DNA from 2 places in the Leucobacter aridicollis genome. Region 2 is predicted to be linked to the other one. Evidence: predicted binding sites of a transcription regulator. Region 2 holds the regulator's gene; the other holds the start of a gene.
The links. Region 2 encodes HspR, which represses chaperone genes until heat shock. Its sites were predicted from a motif close to AAGTTGAGTCNNNNNGACTCAACTT; they were not measured.
Positions count from the first base shown of each region.

Region 1: a site for HspR is predicted at 3,280-3,304, ahead of KI794_RS14200 (ATP-dependent Clp protease ATP-binding subunit). Genes of this name have one in related genera too.

Region 1 is NZ_CP075339.1:3,158,962-3,166,591, reverse strand. Features, by position in the region: gene KI794_RS14220 (LysR family transcriptional regulator ArgP) at 1-477, opposite strand, end outside; gene KI794_RS14215 (LysE/ArgO family amino acid transporter) at 569-1,180, shown strand; gene KI794_RS14210 (threonine aldolase family protein) at 1,238-2,281, opposite strand; gene KI794_RS14205 (AAA family ATPase) at 2,502-3,227, shown strand; gene KI794_RS14200 (ATP-dependent Clp protease ATP-binding subunit) at 3,355-5,529, shown strand; gene KI794_RS14195 (glycerophosphodiester phosphodiesterase) at 5,704-6,621, shown strand; gene KI794_RS14190 (aldo/keto reductase) at 6,665-7,618, shown strand.
Region 2 is NZ_CP075339.1:283,248-290,877, reverse strand. Features, by position in the region: gene KI794_RS01290 (phospho-sugar mutase) at 1-133, shown strand, start outside; gene resB (cytochrome c biogenesis protein ResB) at 508-2,181, opposite strand; gene KI794_RS01280 (cytochrome c biogenesis CcdA family protein) at 2,165-2,938, opposite strand; gene KI794_RS01275 (TlpA family protein disulfide reductase) at 2,938-3,567, opposite strand; gene KI794_RS01270 (histidine phosphatase family protein) at 3,564-4,208, opposite strand; gene KI794_RS01265 (class I SAM-dependent methyltransferase) at 4,256-5,431, opposite strand; gene KI794_RS01260 (heat shock protein transcriptional repressor HspR) at 5,419-5,838, opposite strand; gene KI794_RS01255 (DnaJ C-terminal domain-containing protein) at 5,883-6,836, opposite strand; gene KI794_RS01250 (nucleotide exchange factor GrpE) at 6,829-7,470, opposite strand; gene dnaK (molecular chaperone DnaK) at 7,473-7,630, opposite strand, start outside.

The DNA.
Region 1 (7,630 bases), 730 kb from region 2:
GATGAGCTCAGAGACGCACCCGGGCACCGCTTCAGCCGTCGACGTGAGCGCAGCCATGACCTCGCCGCTTCGGAGCTTCTCGGTCGAGACGGTTTCGTCTGCCCGCAGCACCTCGAAGCGCGCCCCAGTAGCCGCGGCTGCCCTGGCGAGCGCTGGGACGAACCAGGTCGCGAGCGAATCTGCGTTGATGACGAGCTTGACGAGCGACCCTCGGGTGCTGCTCTCGTCGAGCTCCGTAGCTGCGTCGTCGATGACCCGGGAGACCTGGCGTGCTGCCCGAAGCAGGGTTGCCCCAGCGGCTGTCGTGGTGACGGGTCGTGTGCGTAGGAGCAGGACGGTGCCAACCCGCTCCTCCATGCTGCGAACCCGTTGGCTCACCGCTGAGGGTGAAACGTGCAGCGCCCGCGCCGCGCCCTCGAGAGAGCCCTCGTCGATGACGGCTGCGAGGGTGCGGAGGTGTTCGATCGGAAGGTCCACACCCCTATATTAAGTACAGCTTATGTAACTTCAGAATCTTTCACTCCGCTGAACTAGCGCGGCGCCTGCGCGGACCCGTAGCGTCGTCTTCGTGATTCTTCCCTTTCTTACAGGTATCGGCAGCGGGCTCTCTCTCATCGTGGCGATTGGTGCGCAGAATGCCTTCGTGCTGCGTCAGGGTATTCGGCGGGAACACGTGCTCCCCGTCGTGCTGATCTGCGGCCTGACCGACGCACTTCTCGAGACCCTCGGCATCGCGGGAATCGGGCTTGTCGTCGAGCGGGCCCCGCTCGTGCTTGAGATCGTTCGCTGGGGCGGTGTCGCGTTCTTGCTCTGGTACGCGTATTCTGCGGCGCGGAGATCCCTGAAACCTGAGGTGCTGGTTGCGGGCGGCCAAGGAGAGCCGCGGTCGCTGAAGAGCGTCGTGCTCGCCTGCCTCGCGATCACCTACCTCAACCCGCACGTGTACCTCGACACTATGGTGCTCATGGGGTCAATCGGCAACGCTCAGGGGGACCCAGGCAAGTGGTGGTTCGCACTCGGTGGTGCTGTCGCGAGCATCGGCTGGTTCTTTACGCTCGGCTATGGCGCCCGCGCCCTCACGCGCTTCTTCGCGACCCCTCGCTCGTGGCAGATTCTCGATGGTGTTGTGGCCGCAATCATGCTTGTTATTGCTGCGAGGTTGGCGTTCGGTGGGATCTAGCGTCGACTCGAAGTCCCTGTGCGCCGCGAGCACTGCCGCGGTGTGCGGCTCAGCAAGCTATTCCGCGAGCAACCCGATCAGCTCATCGACGTCTGCCTCGGTCGTGTCCCACGCACACATCAACCTGTACAGGCCGCGCTGTGTTGGCCAGGCGCCGAAGGTGAACCGGCGCTGAGCGCGCTCGGCGACGGCCTCGGGAAGCTCAACGAACACGGCGTTTGACTGGACCGGGAACGCGATCCGCACTCCCGCTGCCGCAGACTGCTCGATGCCAGCAGCGAGGCGAGCTGCCATCGCGTTCGAATGAGTTGCCGACCGGAGCCACAGGTCGCCGCCATAGAGGGCATTGAGCTGGGCCGAAGCGAAGCGCATCTTCGATGCGAGCTGGAGGTTGATCTTGCGCAGGTAGTCGATACCAGCTCCTGTTCCCTGCCGGAGGAGCACGACGGCTTCGGCCCCCAGCCCGCCACTCTTCGTCGCACCGAGGCTGAGCAAGTCGGCACCGGCGTCGCTGGAGATCGAGGCGAGGCTCGTGCCGAGGTGCGCGGCGGCAGCGCCGATCCTGGAGCCGTCGATGTGCAGCAGCATGCCGTGCTCGTGGGCGTGATCGGCGAGCTCCCGGATCTCTTGAGGCGTGTAGCTCGTGCCAAGCTCTGTGGTCTGTGAGATCGTCACCGCAAGGGGCTGCGCGCGGTGCTGCGACCCCCACCCCCAGGCCTCGCGATCCACGAGCTGGGGAGTGAGCTTGCCGTCAGGGGTGTCGACCTGCAGAAGCTTCAGCCCACCCGTCTTCTCGGGTGCTCCTGTCTCGTCGGTATTCACGTGTGCCGTTGTGGCGCAGATGACTGCGCCCCATCGTGGGATCGCCGATTGGAGTGCGAGGACGTTGGCTCCCGAGCCGTTAAACACAGGGAAGATCTCGGCCTCCGGACCGAACAGCCTGCGGGCGTGGCCCTGCAGCTCGGACGTCCACGGGTCCCCGCCGTAGGCGACTGCGTGTCCGACGTTGGCGGCTGCGATCGCCTCCATGACCTCGGGGTGAACGCCTGCCCAGTTGTCTGAGGCGAATGCGTGTGGGTGGGCTGCGAAGGAATCGGTCACCCTTTCACCCTAAACCCATGGAGACGTCGAGGCCGGCTTCCGCGAACCGCGCAGAACCCACCGAATGCAATCGGCTGTAGGTATGCCGCTCCCCGGCGATCCGGACAGATCTTCTGCAGATACAAGGCGTGGCGGTCGGACCTGCCGAGCCCGTGAGCACTCGCCGATGTCCGACCCGCACCGTAGGGTCAGAGCGACGCGAGATATCAAGGAGGCTCATTTGGCGCTGAACTCACTCCCTGTGCGCTGGGTCGAAGAGCATCCGCAAGCGCCGGCAGACCGTGAGGCGTGGTTCGCTCAGGTCCCGGCGGTGCGGCAGCTGCTTGAGGTCGGCATTGAGTTTGGACCCATCACTGTCTTTGTTGGCGAGAACGGTGCGGGCAAGTCGACAATAGTTGAGGCCATCGCCGCGGCGTACGGACTGAACCCCGAGGGTGGCACACACAACGCGAGGCACTCAACGTTCGCGAGTGAGTCTCCGCTTGAGTCTCACCTGCAGCTTGCGCGAGGCGCTGGGGCATCGCGTAAAGGGGTGTTTCTGCGGGCGGAGACGATGCACAGCCATTTTGGGTACCTGTATGAGATTGAGTCGGCAGACAGCGGCCCACTTGGTCGCCACAACTATCAGAGCCATGGCGAGTCCTTTCTTGAGTATCTGGGAGCTCGTGAGCGCGTGCGTGGCTTGTGGGTGTTCGACGAGCCTGAGTCGGCGCTCTCCTTCACGAACTCGCTCGGGCTGCTTGCGCGTATGAGTGAGCTTGCGGCGAACGGGTCGCAGGTCATTCTGTCCACGCACTCGCCGGTACTCGCGGCTGTGCCGGGGGCAGACATTTATGAGCTCGGTGAGTGGGGAATGCGGCGGTCGAGCTATGACGACCTTGAGATCGTCGACGCCTGGCGCAGGTTCATGGCAGCGCCAGACAGGTACCTGCGGCATCTCGAGTAGCGCTCAGCAGAGTCTCAGGTGATGGACTGGCGTGAAATGGCGACAGCGATTAAACTTGAGTCATATCGACTCAGGTTTTCTGGCCGGCCGCGGGTGCCGGTCGTGCCGCTCATCACGAAAGGACATCATGCAGGCAAATTGGCAGCCAGCCGAAGGCGAAGGCAAGGAAAGCGCGCTCGAGCAGTTCGGCGTGAACCTCACCGAGGTGGCGCGCTCAGGGAAGCTTGACCCTGTCATTGGACGCGACAGTGAGATTCGTCGCGTCAGCCAGGTGCTCACCAGGCGCACCAAGAACAACCCAGTACTTATTGGCGAACCAGGCGTTGGGAAGACCGCCGTCGTCGAGGGGCTCGCCCAGCGCATCGTCGCCGGCGACGTGGCCGAGTCATTGAAGGGCAAAGAGCTCATCTCGCTCGATATCTCCGCGCTCATCGCTGGCGCGAAGTACCGTGGCGAGTTTGAGGAGCGCATGAAGGCCGTGCTCGCCGAGATCAAGGAGTCTAACGGCCAGATCATCACCTTCATTGACGAGCTCCACACTCTCATGGGGGCCGGTGGCGGGGAGTCGTCAGTCGCAGCGTCGCAGATGCTCAAACCCATGCTGGCGCGTGGCGAGCTGCGGCTGATCGGCGCGACAACGCTCGATGAGTACCGTGAGTACATCGAGAAGGATGCAGCGCTTGAGCGGCGCTTCCAGCAGGTCTACGTTGGCGAGCCATCTGTCGAAGACACTGTGGCTATTCTGCGCGGTTTGAAGGAGCGCTACGAGGCGCATCACAAGGTGACGATCGCCGACTCGGCCCTCGTCGCTGCCGCGTCGCTCTCGAACCGCTACATCACAGCGCGACAGCTGCCCGATAAGGCTATCGACCTCATCGATGAGGCGGCGTCTCGGCTACGCATGGAAATCGACTCTGCGCCGCTCGAAATCGACGAGCTACGGCGCGCGGTTGATCGCCTGAAGCTCGAGGAGCTCGCGCTCAAGAAAGAAAAGGACGACGCGTCGAAGGAGCGCCTCGCGAAGCTTCGGGCCGACCTCACTGAGAAACAGAACGAGCTTGCTGGGCTCGAAGCGCGGTGGGAGCGCGAGCGTGCCACTCTGAACCGGGTTGGTGAGCTCCGCGAGAAGCTCGATCACAAGCGAATGGACGCGGAGCGCGCGCAGCGTGAGGGCAACCTTGAGCGCGCCTCGAAGCTCCTCTACGGCGAGATCCCGGTCATTGAGAAGGAGCTTGCTGAAGCGGAGCGCGAGGAGCTGCAGGGGGCGTCTGGACCGGACGGTGAGCCGCGCATGGTGAACGAGCAGGTGACTGACGAGGACATCGCCGGAGTTGTCGCGGCCTGGACCGGTATCCCCGTCGGGCGTCTGATGCAGGGCGAGACCGAGAAACTGCTCGCGCTCGAGCACGAACTCTCGAAGCGGGTCGTCGGCCAGGAGGAGGCCTCGCGGGCCGTCGCTGACGCTGTCCGCAGGACGCGTGCGGGCATCGCCGACCCCAACCGCCCAACGGGCTCGTTCTTGTTCCTTGGACCAACTGGCGTCGGCAAGACTGAGCTTGCGAAGGCTCTTGCCGAGTTCCTGTTTGACGATGAGCACGCGATGGTGCGCATCGACATGAGCGAGTACGGCGAGAAGCATTCGGTGTCCCGCCTCGTCGGTGCCCCTCCAGGCTACGTTGGCTACGAGCAGGGGGGTCAGCTTACCGAGGCCGTCAGGCGGCGCCCCTACTCCGTGGTGCTCCTCGACGAGGTTGAGAAGGCACACCCCGAGGTCTTCGACGTGCTCTTGCAGGTGCTCGATGACGGCCGCCTCACTGACGGACAGGGGCGCACGGTTGACTTCCGCAACACGATCCTTATTCTCACTTCGAACCTGGGGAGCCAGTACCTTGTTGATCCAGACATGGCCTGGACCGAGAAGGTTGCGGCCGTGCAGGAGACGGTGCGACGTGCGTTCAAGCCAGAGTTCGTCAATAGACTCGACGAGATGGTGATCTTCCATCCGCTCTCCGTCGACGCGTTGGGGCAGATCGTCGAGATCACCATCGACAGGTTGCAGGCGAGGCTCGCTGAGCGCCGCCTCACGCTCGCGGTCACTCCCGACGCCCGAGCTTGGCTTGCGGAGCGTGGTTACGACCCGATCTACGGTGCGCGCCCGCTCCGGCGGCTCGTGCAGCGTGAAATCGACGATCGGCTCGCTCGGGGGATTCTGGGCGGGGAGATCCGCGATGGCGATGTCGCAAGGATTGACGTCGCACCGGGCGGCGAGGGTCTCGAGCTGCTGCCAGGCACGGCGGCGTAGCAGTCAGTCAGAGGCCTGTCACAACGCGAAGTTGTGGCAGGCCTCTTGCTCTGCGTCGTCTGGGGGAGGTCGGCGCGACAACCGCGAGTGAAAAATCACAAAACGGTAACGGGATTCGATAGGGTGAGTGGCACGCGCAACGCAGCGCGGAGACAGGAGCCCCACTTGTATCGCATGTTTAGCACTTCGGGCGGCCTGATCTCAGCACAGACAGGGCCCGTCAGCCGGCGCGGGGCGCGGACGGCGCTGCTCGCCGCCGTCTTCGTCGTGATGCTCGTCACCGGCCTAGGAACCAACCCATATGCGGCGAGCGCCAGCGTGCTGCAGCTCCACGGCGCGCTCAGCAGGGTGGAAGACTTCGGGATCATCTCGCACCGTGGCGCGGCAGCACTCGCGCCAGAGAACACGCTAGCGGCGATGCGGATCGCGTTTGAGCAGGGCGTCGACTTTGTCGAAGCCGACTTGCACCTCACGGCTGACGGCGTCCCGGTGCTCATGCACGACCCGACGGTTGACAGGACAACGACGGGCACCGGAGCCGTCGCGAACCTCACACTGGCACAGATCCAGGGACTCGACGCCGGATCTTGGTTTGACGGCGCATTTGCTGGCGAACGGGTACCAACGCTCGAGGCGTTCCTCGACGAGCTCGCTCCAACGAACAGTCGTGCCCTCATCGAATTGAAGGGAACGTGGAACGACGAGCAGGTTGCTGGGGCGGTGGCGATGCTCGACGCTCGATACCTGATGAATAGAGTCGCTTTTGAGTCGTTCGAGGTTGATAATCTCGAGCGCCTCGCCGCGCTTGCACCTGACTACGCCCGGGTGATGCTCACCCGGGAATGGGATCGGCCGACGCTCGACCTCGCTGCGTCTCTGAATATCTCGGCGATCGGCGCTCGCGTGAGCGTGTTCGAAGCCGACTTCGGGCTCGTTGATGAAGCCCGAGTGCTCGGGATCGGAACCATGGTGTACACGCTCAATACCGCGAAACAGTGGAAACAGGCGCGCTCGCACGGGATCGACCTGATGATCACCGACGACCCGGTCGCGCTCGACAGCTGGCGGCGCTCTCAGAGCGAAACGGTGTAGCGTCACAGAGGGTGCACACATGCGCCACTGACGAAGGAGCAACATGGTTACGAGAGTCCCCATCGGTCAATCGGCACTCGAGGTCGCGCCGCTCGCCCTCGGTGCGAATGTGTTCGGCTGGACGGCAGACCGCGACGCGTCGTTCGAGGTGCTCGACGGCTTCGTACGGGGTGGCGGAGACTTCATTGACACGGCTGACGGCTACTCCGCCTGGGTTCCCGGGAACACTGGTGGCGAGTCGGAGACGCTCATCGGGGAGTGGCTGCAGGCTCGCGGCACCCGTGACCGCGTGACCATCGCAACGAAGGTCTCGACGCATCCAGAGTTCTCAGGTCTCGCGGCCGCGAACGTTCGAGCGGCGGCAGACGCGTCGCTTGCTCGCCTACGGACAGACATGATCGATCTCTACTACGCTCATTTTGACGACGCCGACACGCCGCTCGAAGAAACCGTCGCCGCGTTTTCAGAGCTCGTTGACGCTGGCAAGGTGCGCGCGATCGGTGTCTCGAACTACACAGCCGAGCGCGTCACCGAGTGGTTCGAGATTGCCAGGGCTGGTGGCTATCACCTTCCCGTCGCGTTGCAGCCGCACTACAACCTGCTTGAGCGCGACTTCGAGAGGAACGGGCTCCGCGACGTTGCAACGGACGAGAATCTCACAGTGTTCCCGTACTTCGGGCTCGCCAAAGGGTTTCTTGCGGGCAAGTATAGGGACGCCGCCGCCGCTGAGCAGGCAGGGGCGAGCCCCCGTGCGGGGCAGGCCGTCGGCTATCTCGACGACCGCGGGCGCAGTGTGCTCCAGGCGCTCGACGCGATTGCGGAGCGCGAAGGCGTTGAAGTCGCGAGTGTGTCGCTCGCATGGTTGCGGCAGCAGCCGACGGTTGGAGGGCCGATCGCGAGCGCCCGCACAACGGGTCAGTTGGCCGCGCTCCTCGCGTCGATGAACCTCGAACTGAGCGATGAGGATCTGCGCGCGCTGAGCGCAGCCGCTGCGTAGAGGCGTCTCCCG
Region 2 (7,630 bases):
GCCCAAGCTGAAGATCTACCTCGATACGTTCAGTGAAAAAGGCAAGGCTTCTAAGCGCAGGGCGGCCGCTGAGCGGGCGCTCGGTGAGCTTGAGGCTGACGTGACGGCGTTCCTCGAGGCGCTGCAGGGCTAGCTCAGGCAGGGTCCACAGCAGCACGGCTCTGCGTGGGGTACTCTGGCTTGGCGCGGGGTGCTCTGGCTTGGTGTCGGCTGCTCGGAGAGTTCTGCGACCCCTGAGAGCGTGCCTTTTCCCAGCGCCACCCCCTGGGATCGACGATTCGTATGCCCCAGCCCAGCGCAGTGGGCATAGGAATCGCAGATCGCATACGGTGGCGCTGCGGCACGGCGCTGCAGGTGGAGCTGCGGCGTGGAGCAACAGGTAGGGCTGCGGCACGGCGTTACAGGCTGAGCTGCGGCCTGGCGGTGCAGGTAGGGCTGCGGCGTGGTGCCACGGGTGGAGCTGCGGCCGTGGCGCAGAGCATTGCGGCACGCCGACGCGAGCCGGGGCTACAGCACCTCGCGGTGCGCCTCACGCATCTCCTCGACCGCCCGGTCGAGCGCTGGGTCGTCGCCGCGGGCGAGACCGGCGTACTGCAGCACGACGCCATCCTTCGTTGGGATCGCCTTCACCCACACTCGGCGGCGCGGCACGAACAGCGACCACAAGAGCCCGCCGAGCGAGAGCAGGGCAAAGATCAGGATCCCGATCTGGAACGGATTCTGCATCACGTCGAATGACGCGTACCTGGGCACGGCTTCGAGGGTTACGGTGCCGAGGCCGCGCGGCAGGTCTGCCGTCTCACCGGGCCGCAGCTCAATCGACGGCTTGTCGATGGCACGGCCGGTGAGCTGCTCCATGTTCTCGGTTTCAAGCGAGTAGACCGACTGCGGGATGCCGAACTCGTTATCGACGCCCGTATCACCCATGAAGGCGTCGAGCGTGAGCACGGGGTTCTCGAGGTCGGGGTAGTTCGAGGTGTACGCGCCGGATTCGAGCTTCGTCTGTGTCGGGTAGAAGAAGCCGCGCAGGCCAAGCTCGGTCTCTTCACCAGCGTCGTTGGTCATGCCATCGAGCACCTTCACGACGCCGAGCGAGGTGAGGTTCGGGTCTGCGCCCTGCGGGATGAACGGCACCGACTCCTGGAACACGATCTCGCCGTCGGCGTTACGGATCACGATTGTCGGCGCGTAGCCGTTCGCGAGCAGGTAGATCGGCGAGCCGTGCACGCGCAGTGGGTGATTCACCCTGATCTCTTCAGCGCTCTCGTTTCCTTCGGGGTCTGTGAGCGTCATGCTCGCGATGAACTCGCGCACTTGCCCGATCGAGTTCGGGCTCGCATCCTCGTCATCGGGGGCGATGTAGTTGACGTCGAGATCGTCGAGGCGCAAGCTGAACGGCTCAAGTGTGTCCGAGCTGAACGCGCGGCCCGAGTTCGCCGAGTCGTAGTCGATGATCTGGTTGACGAAGCTTTCGCCTTCGTAGAGCACTCGCTGGCCGTTGAAGGTGAATGCGCTGCCGAGGCCGACGCAGACGAGCACCCCGACGAGCGCGGTGTGGAACAACAGGTTGCCTGTTTCGCGCAGGTAGCCGCGCTCGGAGGAGACCGAGACCTCTGCGACGCCGCGGTGCGTTGCCTCCTGGATCTCGACGCGGTAACGCTGACGGCGGAGGATCTCGGCGGCAGACTCGACTGCTGCGCGCGCGAACTCGAGCCGCTCCGCCTCAGTCGCCTCGGCGTTCGTCACGCGGGTCTCAGAGAAACCAGCCATGCGGTTGAGCCTTGCGGGCGTCTTCGGAGGCTTGCCTCGCCACGCCTGCCAGTGATGCTTGATTCGGGGCAGCACGCAGCCGATGAGCGAGATGAACAGCAGCAGGTAGATCGCCGAGAACCACACCGAGCCGTAGACGTCAAACGCCTGGATCGGGAACGCATCAAGGATCTTGAAGAGCGTCGGATTATCTTTCTCGTACTGCAACACGCCGTTCGGGTCGGCGCCGCGCTGCGGAACGAGCGAGCCTGGGATCGCGGCGACAGCGAGCAGAAGCAGCAGGATCAGCGCGACCCGCATGCTTGTGAGCTGACGCCAGAACCAGCGGAGCCAGCCTGTGAGGCCGAGCTCCGGGCTCGTCACGGGCGCTGGCGCGCCAGATCCGTCGTCATAATCAGAGGGGCGTGACATAGCCACCAATCCATATCTGAAGTTCGCTCATGATGAGGCCCCAGAGGCCAGTCACCATGAGAACACCGAGGATGATAAGAATGACGCCGCCGACGATGTTGACCGCACGGATATGGCGTTTGAAGAAGCTCATCGTCTGCGTCATCCAGCCGAAGCCGAAGGCCGCAAGCACGAACGGAATTCCGAGCCCAAGCGAGTAGAGCAGTGCGAGCAATGCCGCACGCCCGATCGAGCCCTGCTGCATCGCGAGCAGGCTCACGGTACCGATCGTGGGGCCGAGGCAGGGTGCCCACCCTATCGCGAACACGATGCCCAGCAGTGGGGCCCCAGCAAGGCCGACCTTTGGGCTGATCTTCAGCCTCGTTGTTCGCTGAAACTTCGCGAAGGCGCCCATGAAGACGAGGCCCATCACGATCACAACGACGCCCATGACGCGCAGGATCACGTCTTGCCAGTCGAGGTACCACGTGCTCGCGCCAACCGCGCCAGACAGCGTGAGCAGCACGACGAACACGATGGCGAAGCCGAGCACGAAGAGGATCGACCCGAGCACCATCCGGTTACGCTCGCGTCTGCCCGCAGCCTTTGGATTCGCCGCGTTTGCGCTCGGCGTACCTGCCACGCCAGAGACGTATGCAAGGTAGCCCGGGATGAGCGGGAGCACGCACGGCGAGAGGAACGAAACGAGCCCTGCAGCGATTGCGATGGCCGAGGCAACGAGCAGCTGCCCGTCGGCAATGATCTCCTGGATCCCCATCAGTTCGCGCCGGCAGCGGCCTGCTCGTCGAGCGTCTCCGTGACGAGCGTTTGCAGTTGCGACACCCCTGCAAGCTGCCCGACTACCGTGTGCGCAACGCGCCCCTCAGCGTCAAGAATCAGCGTCGTTGGAACCGCGTTCAGCGGGATCTGCCCTGCGAATGCGCGCTGCACAGTGCGGCCGCCGGGGTTATCGAGGATCGACTCGTATTCGATACCGAACTCGACTCCGAACTGCTTCGCCTGCGCGGCCTGATCGCGAGTGTTCACACCAACGAATTTGACGCCTTGCGGCTCGAACTCGTTGTATGCCTCGACGAGGTCTGGCGCCTCGGCCCGGCACGGGGCGCAGCCCGCGTACCAGAAGTTCACTACTGTGACGCTGCCGATCGTGTCGGCTGAGCTCAGCTCGTTGCCAAACTCGGTCTCGCCCGTGAACTCAACGGGTTCGCCACGCTTGTCTGCGGGGAACGAGGCCGAAGAGCCATCGCCTGCGACGAAGCCCTTGTCGCCACCCTGTTGCCACTGTGCGGCGAGCGAGTCGCCTTCGGTGGTGCTGCAGCCGGCGAGGCCAACTGCGAGGGCCGCGGCAGTGGCGGCGATGGCGGCGATTCGGCGTCGCGCGGTCATACAGCTCCTACATCGGTAGCGTCGTCCATGAGTGACTTCGCCGGGTTTCGGTAATCGACCTCGAACCAGCGGTTCCCGCGGCGCTCGAATGTCGTGATGCTCGAGAGGTCGCAGCGCCGTGTGGCTGGGTTATGGAACAGGGGTTTGCCTGCGATGTCGAGGTGCGCCATCCAGATCGGGGACTGGTGCGCGACCATCACAATGTCGCCACCCTGCGCCTTGTCCCACGCGTCGTTCATCGCTTCGCGCACGCGCGCCGCAACCTGGCGGTAGGGTTCCCCCCAGCTTGGGCGGAATGGGTTGACAAACTTGTACCAGTACCGCGGCTTCTTGAACGCAGCGTCGGGCCCCGAGTTCACCTTGCCCTCGAAGAAGTTCGTGGGCTCGATGATGCGATCCTCAGTCTGGATCTCGAGGCCAAGTGCGCTCGCGATGGGTCGCGCGGACTGCTGCGCGCGCTCAAGCGGCGACGCGTAGAGGGCGACTACTTTCCGGTCGCTACCTGCGAGTTCAAGCGCAGCAGCCTCGGCCATGGCGTGGCCTCGCTCTGAGAGGCGGAAGCCGGGGATACGGCCGTACAGGACGAGGTCGGGGTTATGGACCTCCCCGTGGCGCACCAAGTGCAAGAGTTTATCGCTCACACACTCATTCTAGGCTTCAGCTGCCTGTGAGTTCGGTGGCTGAATCCCTAACGCTTTGTCACTTCCAGCACGGTGAACGTTGCGTCGCGCTGGAGCTGCCTTGCGGGGCCAATGACGCGTTCAAGGAGCTGTCGATAACTGAGGTGCGAGTTGAACACGATACGCAGTTCGCCGCCGGGCTTCAGCACGCGCGCACAGTCGCGGATCAGCCGGTGGGCCACCCCCGCATGGACTGTCGATCCGGTGTGGAACGGCGGGTTGAGTAGCACGAGGTCAGCCCACCCGTCAGCGACCGCCTCAGCGCCATCAGCCCGGTGAATCGCCATCCGCTCCCCGACTCCAGCTGCCTCGGCAGTCAGCGCGGCCGAGCGAACGGCCGCATCCGACTGATCACTCGCAAGAACTCGCGCGCTCGGCAATGCGAGCGCAGCGGACACCGCGAGCACACCGCTTCCGCAACCCAGGTCAAATACGTTGGCGCCCGGGGCGATGTCGGCCCAGCTTGCACCGGCCCCACCTCGTTCGAAGGTGCTGAGCAGCAGGCGGCTGCCGTGGTCGAGTTTGGTGCCACCGAAAGTGGCGCCAAACGCCGCGAGGCCAAACGTGAGCTCGCGATCCTGCCCCCACTTCGGAAACGGAGGTTCCGCACCGGCAAGCATCGGGAGCGGGGACGTCGCCTGCAGCACCCGGGACTTTCGCCACCCCAGGCCGGCGGTCACCGCGCCGAAGTACCGCCCGAGAACGTCGTTCTGGGCGCGGGTCATGTGCTTCACCCGGCCGCCCGCGAACACCCGCACGGTTGGGCTCGCGAAGCGCGCGATCTTCCACGCGATCTCCTCGAGCGCTTCGAGGCCGCGGGGCAACTGCACAAGCACTGTCTCGGCCCCATCGAGAAGCTCGGGCCCGAGGGGTGCTGACTCGTAGCGGTCTCGCAGGCCGAGCCTCACCGCATTGGCCGCGAGAGCCCGCTCGCCGAGCACTGGATCCTGATAGGACCTGACAGCACCCGCGCCGAGCACTGCTGCCGCGCCAAGAGTGAGCGCCCCGTGCCTGTCACCAATCGTGACGACGGTTCCAGGCGCAGCAGAGCGAACGCGCTCGGCCGCGGCGGTCAGGATGTGCACGTCTGCAGTGTCGTACGCCTGGAGCTCTGGCGCGTCGAAATCGGGGTCGCGACTGAGCGCCCCGCAGAACTCTTCGAGCCGCGCAGCTACGGCTTCCACACAACAACTTCCGCGTTGCGACGCGTGCGAGTTCCGCGCCGCAACGTGACGACCTCGCCGCCAGCCCCGGCCGCGAAGACGCGGCGCTCAGGGCGCTTGAGCATTTCGTCTGACAGTGCACGTTCGAGCTCATGCACCTGGGACTCAAGCTCGCGCACGCGGTCCTCGAGCGTCAACACGCGGCGAATCCCCTCGAGACTCAGGCCCTCTGCAGAGAGTCTCGCGACCTCACGCAACCTGTGCACGTCGTAGAGGGAGTATCGCCGCGTGTTTCCGCTCGTGCGCTGCGGCACCACGAGCCCGATTCGGTCGTACTGCCGCAGCGTCTGCGGGTGCATCTCGGCGAGTTCGGAGGCAGCGGCGATCGCAAAGACCGGAGTAAACCTGTCCATTGGCACGTTGACCATTGCCCCTCCCTACGCCTTTCTTCTGAGTTGTGTTTCGTTGTGAGCTAGGCGCGAGCCCGCGAGAGCAGATCCGCGCGCGGGTTCTCCTGCGGCTCGACCTGCTGAAACGCTTCGAGCGCCTCGCGCGCCTCGTCGCTCAGGTGACTCGGAACCGCGACCTGAATCTCTGCGAGCAGGTCTCCCGTGCCCTTTGAGGTCTTCACTCCGCGGCCCTTCACGCGCAGCACTCTGCCGCTCGGGGTCCCAGGCTGCACTTTGAGCTTCACGGTGTCGCCACCAAGCGTTGGCACCTCGACTGTCGCGCCGAGTGTCGCCTCGGTGAACGTCACAGGTAGCTTGAGCTTCAGGTTCTGACCGTCGCGCTCGAACACCGGGTGCTTGCGCACGGTAACCGTGAGCAGCAGGTCTCCCGCAGGCGTACCCGCAGGCCCCTGTTCGCCCTTGCCACGCAACCTGATCTTCTGGCCGTTGGAAACCCCGGCAGGGATCTTGACCTTCACGTTGCCAGTCGAGGTCTGCAGCGTGACAGTGTCGCCACTCACCGCAGTCTCGAAATCGATCGTCGTCGAGGCGTTCACATCGCGACCCTTTTGGGGGCCGCGCGGCGCGCCACCGAACATGTTGAACAGGTCGTCGTAGCCGCCGCCCTGCTGGAACGTGTACTGCGTGTTCCTGCCACCGTGGCCGCCGCCGAACATGCCACCGAAGACATCCTCGAAGCCCTGGCCGCCCTGGCCACCCGATGTGAACCGGGCACCGCCGGCTCCCATCGCACGAATCTGGTCGTACTCAGAGCGCTGCTCTGTGTCGGAGAGCACCGAGTAGGCCTCGGAGATCTCCTTGAACTTTGCTTCAGCGGCCGCATCTCCTGGGTTCGAATCAGGGTGATACTTTCGCGCGAGCTTGCGGTAAACCTTTTTCAGTTCAGCGTCGTCGGCATCCTTCGAGACCCCGAGAGTGCGGTAGAAGTCTTTGTCTAACCAATCTTGACTAGCCATCAGCTCCCACCGCCACCGCTACCTTGGCGGGGCGCAGTTCAACATCTCCGATGCGATAGCCCCGCTCGACTACGTCAAGCACAGTGTGCTGCTCGGTGCCGGGAACCGGCACCTGAGCGATTGCTTCGTGCACCTGCGGGTCGAAAGGCTCCCCCTTCTCGCCGAAGCTTTCGACGCCGAGCCGTTCAAGGCTGGCGCGCAGCTTCTGCGCGATCGTGGCGAATGCGCTGCCCTCGGTCAAGTCGCCGTGCTGTTCTGCACGGTCGAGGTCGTCGAGTACCGACAGCAGCTGCAGCACGACCGAGGCCTTCGCGCGCTGCTTGTCGAGCTCGACGTTCGCCTCGGTACGCTTCCGGTAGTTCGCGTACTCGGCCGTGAGCCTACGGAGATCCTCAAGGTAGGGGTTCTCCTCGTCGCCCTCGGCAGCGTCGGCGTCCGCGCCAGCGGCCGCCTCGGTCTGCTCAGCGCCGAGAATGTCGTCTACCGTGAGATCGTCGCCTTCCGGCCCGGGAGCGGAGGGGGTTCCCTCCGCCCCGGGGGCCGATGCCGCATCGTTCTGCGATGCGTCGTCGGCCTGGCCCGCCGGAACATCGTTCACCGGCTGGTCGTCGCCCAGATGTTCCTCGTGTGCCATGGTTACTTCTGCTCCTCGTCGTCTTCAACAACCTCAGCGTCGACAACGTCCTCATCGTTCGACTCCGCGCCTTCCGCTGCTGCCTCAGGTGCCTCCTGCGCCTGAGCGTAGATCGCCTCACCGAGCTTCTGCTGGCTCTCGCCAAGCTTGTCAGCCGCGG